2 regions of the Streptomyces sp. NPDC017676 genome follow, and region 1 is predicted to be linked to the other one. Evidence: riboswitches for the same ligand, from Rfam matches in the RefSeq annotation. Region 1 holds a riboswitch; the other holds the start of a gene.
What was found. A riboswitch is a leader RNA that binds a small molecule or an ion and turns the genes downstream of it on or off. The one in region 1 is predicted to bind cyclic di-AMP.
Positions count from the first base shown of each region.

Region 1 (7,355 bases):
CCCGCGATCCGGACCTCCACGTCCGGGCAGACGAACCGGACCATCGCGAGGATCCGCAGGCAGCGCTGCGGAGTGAGGTTCCACTCCTTGGCCAGCGGGGTGCCCTCGAAGGGGATCAGGAAGTTCACGGGCACCGAGTCCGGGTCCAGCTCACGCAGCGAGAACACCACGTCGACCAGGTCCTCGTCGCTCTCGCCCATGCCCGCGATCAGGCCCGAACAGGCGGACAGGCCGGCCGCGTGCGCCTTGTGCACCGTGTCCACCCGATCGGCGTACGTGTGGGTGGTGGTGATGTCCCCGTACGTGGACTCCGAGGTGTTGAGGTTGTGGTTGTACGCGTCCGCGCCGGCCTCGCGCAGCCGTTCGGCCTGGCCGTCGGAGAGCAGGCCGAGGCAGGCGCACACCTCGACGCCCTCGTTCTGCTCCTTGATGGCCTTGATGGTCTGCGAGACCCGGTCCACGTCCCGGTCCGTCGGGCCGCGTCCGCTGGCCACCAGACAGACCCGCTTGGCTCCGCCCGCGAGGCCCGCCGCGGCGGCCTGGGAGGCCTCGTCCGGCTTGAGCCAGGTGTACTTCAGGATGTCGGCCTTCGAACCGAGCCGCTGGGAGCAGTACGAGCAGTCCTCCGGGCACAGGCCCGACTTGAGGTTCACCAGATAGTTGAGTTTCACCCGGCGCCCGAACCAGTGCCGGCGCACCTTGCCGGCCGCGGCCACCACGTCGAGCAGGTCGTCATCGGAGGTGGCCAGCACGGCGAGCGCTTCCTCGCGGGTCGGCAGCTCGCGCCGAAGCCCCTTGTCCACCAGCGTGTTCAGCAGGTCCATGGGGCCTGATCCTGTCCTACGGGACCGCCCCGGGCCAAGGAGACTTCGCACAACGGAGCAGGTTCACCGTGTGGGTATTGCCACACCCTGGGTAGCCGGCCGTACCGCTAGGGTCTGTCCGCTACCTACAAAAGCACCGGAGGACCCATGGCGTTCGGCTGGATCGACGAGCAGGCCGGGGCGCGCCGCCGCGCCGGACTGGTCCGCACCCTGCGTCCGCGCCCCGCCGACACGCCGCTGCTGGATCTGGCGAGCAACGACTACCTGGGCCTGACCCGCCATCCGGAGGTCGTCGAGGGAGCGGCCGGGGCCGCCCGGACCTGGGGCGGCGGCTCCACCGGTTCCCGGCTGGTCACCGGTACGACGGTCCTGCACTCCGAACTGGAGCGGGCGCTGGCCGCGTTCTGCGGGTTCGAGGCGGCCCTGGTGTTCTCCTCCGGGTACGCCGCCAACCTCGCCGCGGTCACCGCGCTCGGCCCGCACGGCTCGCTGATCGTGTCCGACGCGGGCAACCACGCCTCCCTCATCGACGGCTGCCGGCTCGCCCGGGGCGAGACGCAGGTCGTCGGGCACGCCGATCCCGAGGCCGTGCGCAAGGCCCTGGCCACGCACACGGGTGCCGCGATCGTCGTCTCCGACACGGTGTTCTCCGTCGACGGGGACCGGGCACCGCTGACCGCGCTGGCCGAGGCGTGCCGGGAGCACGGCGCGGGACTGGTCGTGGACGACGCGCACGGGCTCGGCGTGCTGGGCGAGGGCGGCCGGGGCGCGCCGTACGCGGCCGGGCTCGCGGGCGCCGAGGACGTGGTCGTCACGGCCACCCTGTCCAAGTCGCTGGGCAGCCAGGGCGGGGTGGTGCTCGGCCCGGCCCGGGTGATCGACCACCTGGTCAACGCGGCCCGGACGTTCATCTTCGACACCGGCCTGGCACCGGCGGCGGCCGGTGCCGCGCTGGCCGCGCTGCGGCTGCTGGAACGCGAGCCCGAAAGGGCGGCTCGGGCCCGCGAGGTGGCCGCGGAACTGTACGCACGGCTGACCGCCGCGGGTCTGGAAGCGGTGCGTCCGGACGCCGCGGTGGTCTCCGTGCGGGCTCCTTCCTCGGAGCGGGCGGTGCGCTGGGCGGCCGACTGCCGTACGGCAGGCCTGGCCGTGGGCTGTTTCCGTCCTCCCTCCGTGCCCGACGGCATCTCACGGCTGAGGCTGACCGCCCGGGCGGACCTCTCCGGGGCGGAGATCGAACGCGCTGTACGAGTGATCGGCGAAACGCGACCATGAGTCGGCGTACACGGCCGTGTGTCGCACGAGGGTGACGAACGGGGGACGGGTCCGGATCAGGGGCGGGTGACCCCTGATCAGATCCTGGTGACGAACTCCGCCCAGCTGCCGGCGGAGAAGAGCAGCGCGGGTCCGGCGGGGTTCTTCGAGTCGCGCACGGCGAGCAGTCCGGCCGCGGGGCCGGAACGCGGCCGGGCCGTCTCCACGCAGTTGTTCGCGCCCGTGCTGTAGCTGCTGCGCAGCCAGCGCACGGCGTGCAGGTCGGTACTGGCAGGGACGTTCCGAGGCAGAGCTGACATGGTGCCTCCTTACGCGCCGTCACCTATCCCGGCGATGTAGTCCAACGATTCCTCGGGGGAAAGGGCGTGGAACTGAAGGGTGTTGAAGGCCTCGGAGTAGGCCATGAGGTCTTCTTTCCGCTCCAGGTAGAGGCTACTCGTCAACTGGTCGAGAACAACCACGTCCAGATCAGAAGTGCTCGGAAATGAGAAGATAACGAAAGGCCCGGTGAGTCCGACATGCGCCCCCGCGGCGAACGGCAGCACCTGGAGCCGTACCTGGGGCAGCCGGGCCGCCTCCATCAGCCGTTCGAGCTGCCGGGCCATCACCTCTGGGCCACCGACCTCGCGGCGCAGCACCGCCTCGTCCAGTACGGCGCTCAGCACCAGCGGCGGATCGGACCGCAGCACGTCCTGCCGGGCCAGGCGCACCTCCACCAGCGTGTCCAGGCGGTCCTCGTCCAGGTCCTTCACGGCCGCCCGGGTCACCGCGCGGGCGTACTCGGGCGTCTGGAGCAACCCCGGCACCACGGTCGTCTCCAGGGTGCGCATCGCGCTCGCCTGCGACTCCAGGCTGATGAAGTCGCGATAGGTGGGCGGCAGCACCCCGCGGTAGGCGTGCCACCAGCGGTGACGGCCGCCCGCGTCCTCCGCCCCCGCCAGCATCAGCAGCAACTCGCGCAGATGCGTGTCCCGCACCTGGTAGGCGTCGAGCAGTAACCGCAGATCGGCCGGTTTCACACCGCTGGCGCCGGTCTCGATGCGGCTCACCTTCGACTGGTGCCAGCCGACCAGCCGGGCGGCCTCACCGCTCGTGAGCCCCGCACCGGTGCGCAGCATGCGCAGTTCGGCGCCCAGTTTGCGGCGGCGCACTGCCGGACCGTTCTGCATGGGCTCCTCCTTACTCCTTCCGGGCCGCCCACATACGGTCTCGCGTCGCAGAGTTCACCGCTTCGAGCGACAGATATATGCATATCTTGGTGGATCGCTCCCTGTGACCGCGCGTTGGTGGCAGTCTGGCGAACAAGCACCAGTCCGGGACCGTACTCGAACCCTCCGCCACATGTCGGACCACGGCCCCATGGGAAAGGGACGACGTCGCCATGGCAGACCACCTGGAAGCATCCGTCACTCTGCCGAGCGATCCAGCCTCGGTCTCGGCCGCCCGCTCCTACGTCGTGGGCACCCTGGCGGAGTGGGGCCTGCCGTCCGACACCGACGTCGCCGACACCGTGCGGCTCATCGTCTCCGAACTCGCCACGAACGCCGTACAGCACACCTTCGGCCAGTCACCCACCTTCACGGTCGACATCGCGCTGCACCATGACGAACATCTGCGCATCGGCGTCACGGACAGCCATCCTCGCTTCCCGAAGAGACTGCCCGCCGCCGTCCAGCAGGACAACGGCCGCGGCATGGTGATCATCCGCTGGCTCACGGCCGAGTGCGGCGGCAGACTCCGCATCCGCCCCACGCGAGAGGGCGGCAAAACGGTCTCGATCGAACTCCCCTGGACGCTCCCGACGGCCCCGGTACCGGCGCGCCGGCAGGAGCCCTAGCCGTCCGGACAGGGCCGGGGTGTCCGTGCCCCTCTCCCGGCCGAGCGGCACACGGCAGGCACACGGCGGCCGGCGGCTCGGCGCGCCCGGTCGGCGTCTCCCCAGCCCGGTGCTGACCAGCGCTCCGTGACGGCGGACGTACCTCCGGCGGCCGGGAAGGTGCCGAGCCCTGGCGCGCCCCCGATGAGCCCGGTGAGCCGCGCCAGTTCGTTCCGGGCCGGCTTCGGCTCGCGCGGCCGCCGGGACTGGACGGCCGGCGGGACTGGGTGGCCGGCGCGTGACCGAGCGGGTCGGCCGTCCGGGTGATCGGGCGGACTGTGCCGCCGGGCCGTGGTCGGTGCCGGACCGGTCGCCATGGGAGGCGCCGGTTTCACCGTGGTCGTACGCGACGTCCCCGCACCGCGCCGGCGCGGTCCGCGGGACCGGCGACGGCGGGCGGACTCCCGGTGCGCACCGCCCTGGCAGTGACCGGCGTCGCGGCCGTCCTGGCCGCCGGGCCCGCGCGTTCCGGGCGCCCCCGTTGCCGGGCGGCGCCCCTGTGCTCCAGCTCGGGGGTGCGCACCGCGTGGCGCTCCCACGGCCCACGCAGAGGCCGGAGGAAGCCGTGGTCGGGGACGCCTGTCCGCCCCGGCAGGCGTCCGCGGCGGCCCCGGGCCGCCCGTGGGTCCCGGGCGGGCGCCGGGGCGGCGCCGGGAGCGGCCCTGCTGCTGGAACCGCTGTCGGTCTGGGGGCGGGTCCCTGCCCGGCCTGAGGGCGGGTCAGCTGACCCGGCCGTACCAGACGCTCTTCGTCCAGATCTTCTCCAGCTTCACCACGTCCCCGGTCTTCGGGGCGTGCCAGATCTTGCCGTGACCGGCGTAGATGCCGACGTGGTAGACGTACGAACCCGAGTGGAAGAAGACCAGGTCGCCCGCCTTGCGGCTCCTGGAGGAGATGTGGTGCGTCTTGTTGTACTGCTGGGCGGCGGTGCGCGGCAGCTTCTTGCCGGCCTTCTTGTAGGAGTAGAGCGTCAGCCCCGAGCAGTCGAACCGGCGCGGCCCGGTGGCTCCCCACGCGTACGGGGCACCCTTCTTCGAGGCCGCGACCTTGAGTGCTTTCGTCGCCAACGTCGCGGCGGAGGCGTCGGTGGCGAGGCCGGGCACCGCGATCGAGCCGCCCACGGCGGCGAGGGTCAGAGCCGAGGCCGTGCCGGCCCGGGCCATCAGCGGCGGGACACGATTGAGCGCAGTCATGCGCAACCCTTCGTCAGCCGCCTGTGAAGGATGACCTGTCGGATTCGGGCTGGCGAAGTTGCCCGGCCGCGTTGCCACGGCTTCACCCCAAGGGTTGCCCGGAGCCGACGACCGTCCGTGGTGCGGACGAACATCTGTTCCGGCGACCCGTCTTGCTCGGGTCCTCCACTCCTGCCGATCCACTCCGTCGACCGGTCATCCGGGCGGCGGCAGGACTCGGCGTCCGCCCGGATCGCCCCGCCGCGGTGGCGGGGGCTTGTCGTCAGACACGGATCTTGGCTTACGACTGTCCGAAAATCCCAACGGAATCGGGGATTTGTGGCGTTACTCACCACTCACCCGTTCGGGTGGACACTGCTCTGTTCGAGCGTCCGTCAGATCCCGGACGTAGCCCCCGACCTGGGGCGAAGCGCCTCTCAGCGGCTCATGCGGTGGCGCTTGGCGCAACTCGGAAGGCCCGGAAAACGATCTGGATGTACACCGGTCGGCGGTACGTCGTTCGGGCCGTTTCAAGTGCCGTCCGAACGACGCGTGTCGACGCGTGGGGCCCACCGAGCCCGAGGAGCGTCCGGCTCAGCCGACGCCGTCCGGCGGGAGCGCGACGCGAGCGGCCCGGCGCTCACCGTCCAGCACCCGCAACGCCCGTGCCAGCGTGTCCCCGTGCAGCTCCGTCTCGCCCCGCTGGTGCATCAGTGCGAGCGCGTCCCGCAGCTCTGCCGCCTTGCGCACCAGGGCCTGGGCCGCGCGCAGCCCGCGGTAGGTGTCCCCGGGCCGGGCCGGGTTGATGCGGCCCAGCAGGTCGACCGCCTCCAGGTAACGGTCGATCAACTCACCCTCCGCGCAGGTCAGCGCGGGCAGCGGTGGGAGGTCCGGCAGCATGAGCGGCTCACCTCGCGTCCGGTGCGCCGGGCGTGTCCCGGCGGCTCGGCACGATGCCGTCCACCAGACCGTAGGCGACCGCCCCGGCGGCGTCCAGGATCAGGTCACGCTCCAGATCCTCGTGGACCTGCCCGGCCGTGCGCCCCGTGTGCCGCGCGAGCATCTCCGCGAGCGTCGCGCGGATCCGGGTCAACTCCTCCGCCTGGATGAGCAGGTCGCTGGGCTGTCCGCGCACCGGCTCCGGCAGCGCGGGCTGCTCGATCACCATGCGGGCGCCGGGCAGGGTGAACCTCTTGCCCGGCGTGCCGGCCGCGAGCAGCACCGCGGCCGAGGCGGAGGCCTGGCCCAGGCAGTAGGTCGCCACGTCGCAGCCGACGTACCGCATCACGTCGTAGATCGCCGTCATGGCGTCGAACGAGCCGCCCGGCGAGTTGACGTACAGCGTGATGTCCCGGTCCGGCGCCGTGTGCTCCAGGTACATGAGCTGCGCCGTCACGTCGTTCGCCGCCGCGGTGTCGACCGGCGTGCCGAGGAAGACGATCCGGTCCTCGAAGAGCTTCGCGTACGGATCGAGGGTGCGTGTGACGCTCCCCGTGCGCTCGGTGAACTCGGGCAGGACATGTCGGGCGGACGGTCGGAGCATGGGCACACCCTTCCTCGCAGCGGAGCCGCCTTCGGCGAGCTCTCTGTAAAAAATGTACAGGACGTACAGTGAGTTGGGGGGCTGGACACCGTAACGGTTCATCAGGACAGCGCATGGACGCGGGCCTAAGCTGGAGGTGTAAGCGATCATTTCCGGGCTGGTCCCGGTGGGTGCCGCCCGTCGTCGGAAGGCTCCACACCGTGGGTGCGAAAGTCAGAGCCGCGCTCGTCGGAACAGCGGTCGCGTCATTGGTCATGGGCGGAACGGTGGCGAACGCGGCCCCGTCGGACGATTCGCCGCAGGACATCTTCGAGAAGGCCGCGCCGGGCACCGTCCACGTGATGGGCGAGACCAGGGTGGGAAGTGGCTTCATCTACGACGCCGACAAGGGGCTCGTCGTCACCAACGCGCATGTCGTCGCGGGGGAGAACGCCCTCAAGGTCGTCGTCCAGGACAAAGGGGAGGTGCCCGTCCGGATCCTGGGCACCGATCCGTGCGAGGACGTCGCCGTCCTGCAGTTCAGTACGCCGCAGGAGGACCTCAAGGCGTTGGAGTTCGCCGACAGCCGCGACGTCAGGGCCGCCGATGCCGTCACGGCCATCGGCTACCCGGCGTCCTTCGAGAAGAACGTGGAGGCGCAGAAGCCCGTCTACACCGCGGGCAGC
Region 1 covers NZ_JBIRJA010000008.1:125,685-133,039, forward strand. Annotated here, with positions in the region: gene bioB (biotin synthase BioB) at 1-824, opposite strand, end outside; gene ACH4LD_RS18950 (8-amino-7-oxononanoate synthase) at 972-2,099, shown strand; gene ACH4LD_RS18955 (DUF397 domain-containing protein) at 2,177-2,398, opposite strand; gene ACH4LD_RS18960 (helix-turn-helix domain-containing protein) at 2,408-3,268, opposite strand; gene ACH4LD_RS18965 (ATP-binding protein) at 3,481-3,936, shown strand; gene ACH4LD_RS18970 (C40 family peptidase) at 4,695-5,168, opposite strand; cyclic di-AMP (ydaO/yuaA leader) riboswitch at 5,172-5,400, opposite strand; gene ACH4LD_RS18975 (hypothetical protein) at 5,742-6,047, opposite strand; gene ACH4LD_RS18980 (ATP-dependent Clp protease proteolytic subunit) at 6,055-6,690, opposite strand; gene ACH4LD_RS18985 (S1C family serine protease) at 6,945-7,355, shown strand, end outside.

Region 2 (7,355 bases), on a different contig from region 1:
GTCGGTCTCGGGGTCGTCGTACCAGTACTGGAGGACGTCGTTGCCGGAGACGTCGGCGCGGTTGCCGGCGGACACGAAGGTGGAGACGCCGGTGACGCCGGTGACGCCTCCGCCGCGCCGGTGCAGCCGGGAGAGCAGGGCGATGCCGATGGCGCCGGACTGGGCGAACATCCCGATGCGGCCCGGCCGGGGCATCTCCGGGGCGAGGGAGGCGTTCAGCCGGACGTCCGGGGCGGTGTTGATGATCCCGAAGGCGTTCGGGCCGATGATCCGCATGCCGTACGCGCGCGCGGCCCGGACGAGGGCCCGCTGCCGTTCGCGTCCCTCGGGCCCGCTCTCGGCGTAGCCGGCGGAGAGCACGACCAGCCCCTGGACGCCGTGTTCCCCGCACTCGGCGACCACGGCGGGCACGTGCGCGGCCGGTACGGCGACGACGGCCAGGTCGACATGCCCGTCGATGTCCCGCACCGAGCGGTGCGCGGGCACCCCGTCGACCTCCTTGAGGTCTTCCGGGAAGGCCTTGTTCACGGCGTACAGGCGGCCGGGGTAGCCGGCGTCGCGGAGGTTGCCGAGGACGCCGCGGCCCACCCCGCCGGGGGCACGGCCGACACCGACGACCGCGACGGAGCCGGGCGCGAGGAGCCTCCGTACGGAACGGGCCTCGGCGCGCTGCTCCCGCGCGCGCTGCACGGCGAGGGAGCGGTCGGTGGGTTCGAGGTCGAACTCCAGGCGGACGACGCCGTCCTCGAAGCTGCGTTTCTGGGTGTAGCCCGCGTCCGTGAACACCTTGATCATCTTGGTGTTGGCGGGCAGCACCTCGGCGGCGAAGCGGCGGATGCCCCGCTCGCGCGCGACGGCCGCGATGTGCTCCAGCAGGGCGGAGGCGACCCCGCGGCCCTGGTGGGCGTCCTGCACCAGGAAGGCGACCTCTGCCTCGTCCGCGGGCGCGGTCGCGGGCATGCCGTCGGTGCCGATGCGGTCATAGCGTACGGTGGCGATGAACTCGCCGCCGATGGTGGCCGCGAGTCCCACCCGGTCCACAAAGTCGTGGTGCGTGAAGCGGTGGACGTCCTTGGCGGAGAGCCGTGGGTACGGCGCGAAGAAGCGGTAGTACTTCGACTCGTCCGAGACCTGCTCGTAGAAACTGACCAGGCGGTCGGCGTCATCAACGGTGATGGGCCTGATGCGCGCGGTGCCACCGTCGCGCAGCACCACGTCCGCCTCCCAGTGGGCGGGGTACTGGTGCCGGTCCTGCCGGTCCGCCGAGGTCTGCATGGGCCCCAGAGTACGGCTCGCGTCGGACAACGTCGCGAGGCAGTCTGTGGAGGACGGGAAGCCGGACCGAGGCCGCGGTCCGGTGCCACACCGGAGGGGACGGACGTCCGCTCCGGACACGCTTCACGATATGGGAAACTGGTCTAGACAACCTGAACACCGAAGGGCAGCAACACATGGCTGAGCGCCGCGTCAACGTCGGCTGGGCCGAGGGCCTCCACGCCCGCCCCGCCTCCATCTTCGTCCGAGCCGCCACGGCCGCAGGCGTCCCGGTGACGATCGCCAAGGCCGGGGGCAACCCCGTCAACGCGGCCTCCATGCTGGCCGTCCTGGGCCTGGGTGCCCAGGGTGGCGAGGAGATCGTCCTCGCCTCCGACGCCGAGGGCGCCGACGCCGCCCTGGACCGTCTGGCCAAGCTGGTCTCCGAGGGCCTGGAAGAGCTGCCCGAGACCGTCTGAGCGACCACCGCACAGAGCGCCGGAGCCGCGTTCGCCTTTCGGGGCGGCGCGGCTTCGCCGTATCCGGACGCACGCGGCCCGGCGTGCCGTGGATTTACCGCCCGCCGGCGCCCGGCGAACTCCGGGGAATTTCGGCACGAGTGAATTCGGGCAGCAGGAAATACGCCGCCCGGAAATACCTCTTCTTTGTATACGGTGCGCTTGTTAATGCCGCGGGCCCGACATGTTTACGGCATGTTGCGAAGTCCTCACCCGCTCCGCGGCGGGAGAAAACCGCAACCGGTGCGCGCCCGTCCCACGCTCGGCGTGCAGGGCCGTGAGCGCCCGCGCGCGCTCCGCGTCGCCGCGCGCCACCGCGTCCACGATGGCACCGTGCTCCGCCCAGGACTCCACCGGGCCGGTCGGTGCCTCCACCGTGTACATCCAGGCGATCTTGTGCCGCAACTGGGTGAGCATCGAGGTCAGCGAGGTGCTGCCGGAGGCCTGGGCGAGCGTCTCGTGGAACCAGCCGCCCAACGAACGCAGGTCCTCGTTGCTGCCCCTGCGGGCCCGCTCCTGGCCCAGCCGGACCAGACCGCGCAGCACCTTCAGATGCGCCTCGGTGCGCCGCTGGGCGGCCCTGGCGGCGCCCAGCGGCTCCAGCAGCGTCCGCATCTCCAGCAGGTCGGCGGCCTCCTGCTCGGTCGGCTCGGCCACGCACGCGCCCGCGTGCCGGCGCGTCACCACGAAGCCCTCGGCCTCCAGGGTGCGCAGGGCCTCGCGCACGGGGACGCGCGAGACGCCGTAGCGGCGGGCCAGGACCTCCTCGGTGAGGCGGCTGCCGCGCTCGTGGACACCCGCGACGATGTCGTCCCGGATGGCCGTGCACACCGAGTGCGCCGGAATACGCATGACCGACCTCCGTCTTAATCCCCGTGAAACGTCGACGATGGACGTGTGTTCCGTGACTCTATTCCAACGAACCGGAATTTCCGACGCCGGGCCCTAATCCATGGCTATTTTTTGGACAGCGGATCCGGCGGACACCGCGGAAAACGGCGAAAGCCCCGGCTCGGTGAGCCGGGGCCTCGGACAGACGTGCGGTCGGTGTCAGACGCGCACGCCGTGCTTGCGGAGGTAGGCGACGGGGTCGACGTCCGAGCCGTACTCGGGGGTCGTGCGCGCCTCGAAGTGGAGGTGCGCGCCGGTGACGTTGCCGGTGGCACCGGACAGGCCGATCTGCTGGCCCGCGACGACCTTCTGCCCCACCGTGACCCCGATGGACGACAGGTGCCCGTACTGGGTGTACATGCCGTCGGCCATGCGGATCACGACCTGGTTGCCGTACGCGCCGCCCCAGCCCGCCGAGACGACCGTGCCGGAACCCACCGCGTGGACGGCCGTGCCGCTGGCCGCGTGGAAGTCGATGCCGGTGTGCGAACCGGAGGACCACAGGGAGCTGCTGGCCTGGTAGGCGGTGGAGACGTAGGAGTGCGCGATCGGGGCGACGAACATGTTCAGCCGCTTGCGCTCGGCCTCGCGGGCGGCCCGGGCCTCGGCGGCGCGGATCTCCTGGGCCCGCTCGGCCGCCGCCTTCACCGCGGCCTCCTCGGCCGCCTTCTGCTCGGCGGCCTCCTGCTGCGCGGCGGCCTGCGCGCCGATCTCGTCGGCGACGTCCTCGGACACGGCGACGACCGGGGTGAGGCCGGTCTGCTCCGTGGAGTTCTCGGCGGCGAGCGCCGGGGAGGCGGCGAGGGTGCCGATCACACCGGTGGTGGTGAGGGCCGCGACGCCGGCCGCCTGAACGGTGGTCCGCTTGACCCGGCCGGGCTTGCGGTGCTTCCCGGTGGCGCACATGAACGCCATGAAGTGGCTGGTCCTTTCCTTCCCTCTCGCCTACCGGGTTAGCTGACGGGTTCGGAGCAGGAAGGTCTCCTACGGGCCCCCTCGCGCATCGCGCGGGCGCCCGATTCACCCCAGGGACGGTGGGTCCCCGGCTCCCCTGGCTCGCGCCGTACGGGGACTCGGCGATGACTGTCCGGTGCCGCGGGTGCGGCGCACTGCCTGACGAACAGCCCGGACGAAGCTACGCAAGCGCGCTGTCAATCCTCAAACGCATCCCGGATTTTGTAGCGCATCCCACAGGGCAGACAGGCAACCTCCGCCCCAAAACGGGCATCTGAGGGACGAGTGGAACAACGAGGGGCCCTGACGACCCGTAGGTCGCCGGGGCCCCACGCGCGCGTGCCGTCATCCGGCCGCCACCACGGTCGCGTCTACTCGGCCGCCACCACGGTCACTTCACCGATGCCCAGCGCCTCCACCGGCGCCTTGATCTGCGAGGCGTCACCGACGAGGACGGTCACCAGGCGGTCCACCGGGAAGGCGTTCACGACGGCCGCGGTGGCCTCCACCGTGCCCGTGGCCGCCAACTGCTGGTACAGCGTCGCCTGGAAGTCGTCGGGCAGGTGCTGCTCGACCTGGTCCGCCAGCGTGCTCGCGACGGCCGCCGCGGTCTCGTACTTCAGCGGCGCCACACCGACCAGGTTCTGCACGGCGACGTCCCGCTCGGCGTCGGTCAGGCCGTCCGCCGCGACCGTGCGCAGCACCTTCCACAGGTCGTCCAGCGCCGGGCCGGTGTTCGGGGTGTCCACGGAGCCGCTGATGGCGAGCATCGCCGCGCCCGTGCCGTCCGGCGCGGACCTGAGGACCTGCCCGAAGGCCCGCACGCCGTAGGTGTAGCCCTTCTCCTCGCGCAGCACGCGGTCAAGGCGGGAGGTGAGGGTGCCGCCGAGGCAGTACGTGCCGAGCACCTGGGCGGGCCACACCCGGTCGTGCCGGTCGGGACCGATCCGGCCGATCAGCAACTGCGTCTGGACCGCGCCGGGCCGGTCCACGATCACCACACGCCCGGTGTCGTCGGCGGTCACCGGCGGCACCGGACGGGGCTCGCCCGGGGTGCCCGTCCAGGCGCCCAGGGTGTCGCCCAGCAGCGCGTCCAGGTCGGTACCGGTCAGGTCGCCGACGACGACCACAGTGGCCGTGGCAGGCCGCACATGGCGGTCGTAGAAGGCGCGGACGGCCGCCTCGTCGATCTTCTCGACCGTCTCCTCGGTGCCCTGACGCGGACGGGACATGCGCGAGGTCGCCGGGAACAGCTCCTTGGAGAGCTCCTTGGCGGCCCGGCGGGAGGGGTTGGCCAGCTCGTGCGGGATCTCGTCCAGGCGGTTGCGGACCAGCCGCTCGACCTCGCTCGCGGCGAAGGCGGGCGCGCGCAGGGCGTCGGCGAGCAGACCGAGGCCCTTGGCCAGGCGGGAGGCCGGGACCTCAAGGCTGAGCCGGACGCCGGGGTGATCGGCGTGCGCGTCGAGGGTGGCGCCCGCGCGCTCCAGTTCGGCGGCGTACTCCTCGGCGGAGTGCTTGTCAGTGCCCTCGGAGAAGGCCCGCGCCATGATCGTGGCGACGCCGTCCAGGCCGGCCGGCTCGGCGTCCAGCGGCGCGTCCAGCAGCACCTCGACGGCGACGACCTGCTGGCCCGGACGGTGGCAGCGCAGCACGGTCAGGCCGTTGTCGAGGGTGCCGCGCTCGGGCGCCGGGAACGCCCACGGCTTGGCCTCGCCGGGCCGCGGCTGGGGGTGGAAGTCCATGGTGGCGAGCTCGGTCACTTGGCCGTCTCCTCGTTCTCGGTCTCTTCGCGGCCCGCCTCTACGGTCGCTTCGTGCTCGGGGTCCTCGGGGACCCCGGCGTCCGGGGCGGCCTCCGGGGACTTCGGCTCGTACACGAGGACCGCGCGGTTGTCGGGGCGCAGGCGTGCCTCGGCGACCTCCTGGACCTCCTCCGGGGTCACCTCCAGGACGCGCTTGACCGCGGTCAGGGCGAGCTGCGGGTCGCCGAACAGGACCGCGTACCGGCACAGTTCGTCGGCGCGGCCGGCGACCGTGCCGAGCCGGTCCAGCCACTCGCGCTCCAGCTGGGCCTGGGCGCGCTCCATCTCCTCGGGCGTGGGGCCCTCCGCGGCGAAGCGGGCCAGCTCCTCGTCGATGGCGGCCTCGATGACCGGCACCTCGACGTCACCGGAGGTCTTCACGTCCAGCCAGCCCATGGACGGCGCGCCGGCCAGGCGCAGCAGGCCGAAGCCGGCCGCGACGGCCGTCCGGTCCCGGCGCACCAGCCGGTTGTACAGGCGGGAGGACTCGCCGCCGCCGAGGATGGTCAGGGCGACGTCGGCCGCGTCGCACGCGCGCGTGCCGTCGTGCGGGAGCCGGTAGGCGGCCATCAGGGCGCGCGCCGGGACCTCCTCCACGACGACCTCGCGCAGCTGCTCGCCGATGACGTCCGGCAGGGAGCCGTCGCGGGGGGCGGGCTTGCCGTCGTGGGACGGGATGGAGCCGAAGTACTTCTCGATCCAGGCGAGGGTCTGCTGGGGGTCGATGTCACCGACCACGGAGAGCACCGCGTTGTTCGGTGCGTAGTAGGTGCGGAAGAACTGGCGGGCGTCCTCCAGGGTGGCCGCGTCCAGGTCCGCCATCGAGCCGATCGGCGTGTGGTGGTACGGGTGGCCCTCCGGGTAGGAGAGCGCGGTCAGCTTCTCGAAGGCGGTGCCGTACGGCACGTTGTCGTAGCGCTGGCGGCGCTCGTTCTTGACGACGTCCCGCTGGTTCTCCATGGACTCGTCGTCCAGGGCGGCCAGCAGCGAGCCCATGCGGTCGGCCTCCAGCCAGAGCGCCAGCTCCAGCTGGTGGGCGGGCATGGTCTCGAAGTAGTTGGTCCGCTCGAAGCTGGTGGTGCCGTTCAGCGAGCCGCCGGCGCCCTGCACCAGCTCGAAGTGGCCGTTGCCCTTGACCTGCGCGGAGCCCTGGAACATCAGGTGCTCGAAAAGGTGAGCCAGGCCGGTACGCCCCTTGACTTCGTGGCGGGAGCCGACGTCGTACCAGAGGCAGACCGCCGCCACCGGGGTCAGGTGGTCCTCGGAGAGCACCACGCGCAGACCGTTGGCCAGGCGGTGCTCGGTCGCTGTCAGGCCCCCGGAGCCTGCCTCGGCTGTGGTCGTGTGACCCATGGGCATGTACGTCCCTTCGCGAGCGGAGGCGGTTGATGGAAACCGCGGTTTTCCTGCCGTTCCTGCCACTGTATGCAAAGCGTGCGGGGCCCCGGCGAAGTTCCCGCGGCACGTACGCCCAGAGCGGATATCGCCACCCTGCCGGGGCCCGGCCCCCGGCCCCGGCAGGTCCTGTGGAACCGGGTCGCGGCACAGGTTGTCAGTGCGTCGGTCCACAATGGTCCGCGTCAGTTCCGTCCATCCTTTCAGCAAGGAGCCGGCAGCGATGGCCCGCCGCAGCACGAAGACCCCGCCGCCCGACGATTCGTTCGAGGAGAGGATCCTCGACATCGACGTCGTGGACGAGATGCGTGGCTCCTACCTGGAGTACGCGTACTCGGTCATCTACTCGCGCGCCCTGCCGGACGCCCGTGACGGCCTGAAGCCGGTCCACCGCCGGATCGTGTACCAGATGAACGAGATGGGCCTGCGCCCCGAACGCGGCTACGTGAAGTGCGCCCGCGTCGTCGGCGAGGTCATGGGCAAGCTGCACCCGCACGGCGACGCGTCGATCTACGACGCCCTGGTGCGCATGGCGCAGCCCT
Region 2 covers NZ_JBIRJA010000002.1:76,141-83,495, reverse strand. Annotated here, with positions in the region: gene ACH4LD_RS04765 (GNAT family N-acetyltransferase) at 1-1,275, opposite strand, end outside; gene ACH4LD_RS04760 (HPr family phosphocarrier protein) at 1,452-1,733, shown strand; gene ACH4LD_RS04755 (GntR family transcriptional regulator) at 1,938-2,624, opposite strand; gene ACH4LD_RS04750 (M23 family metallopeptidase) at 2,823-3,578, opposite strand; cyclic di-AMP (ydaO/yuaA leader) riboswitch at 3,591-3,752, opposite strand; gene ACH4LD_RS04745 (M16 family metallopeptidase) at 3,989-5,377, opposite strand; gene ACH4LD_RS04740 (M16 family metallopeptidase) at 5,374-6,777, opposite strand; gene ACH4LD_RS04735 (DNA topoisomerase (ATP-hydrolyzing) subunit A) at 7,037-7,355, shown strand, end outside.
Region 2: linked by a shared signal. The riboswitch ahead of ACH4LD_RS04750 (M23 family metallopeptidase) and the one ahead of ACH4LD_RS18970 (C40 family peptidase) in region 1 are both predicted to bind cyclic di-AMP.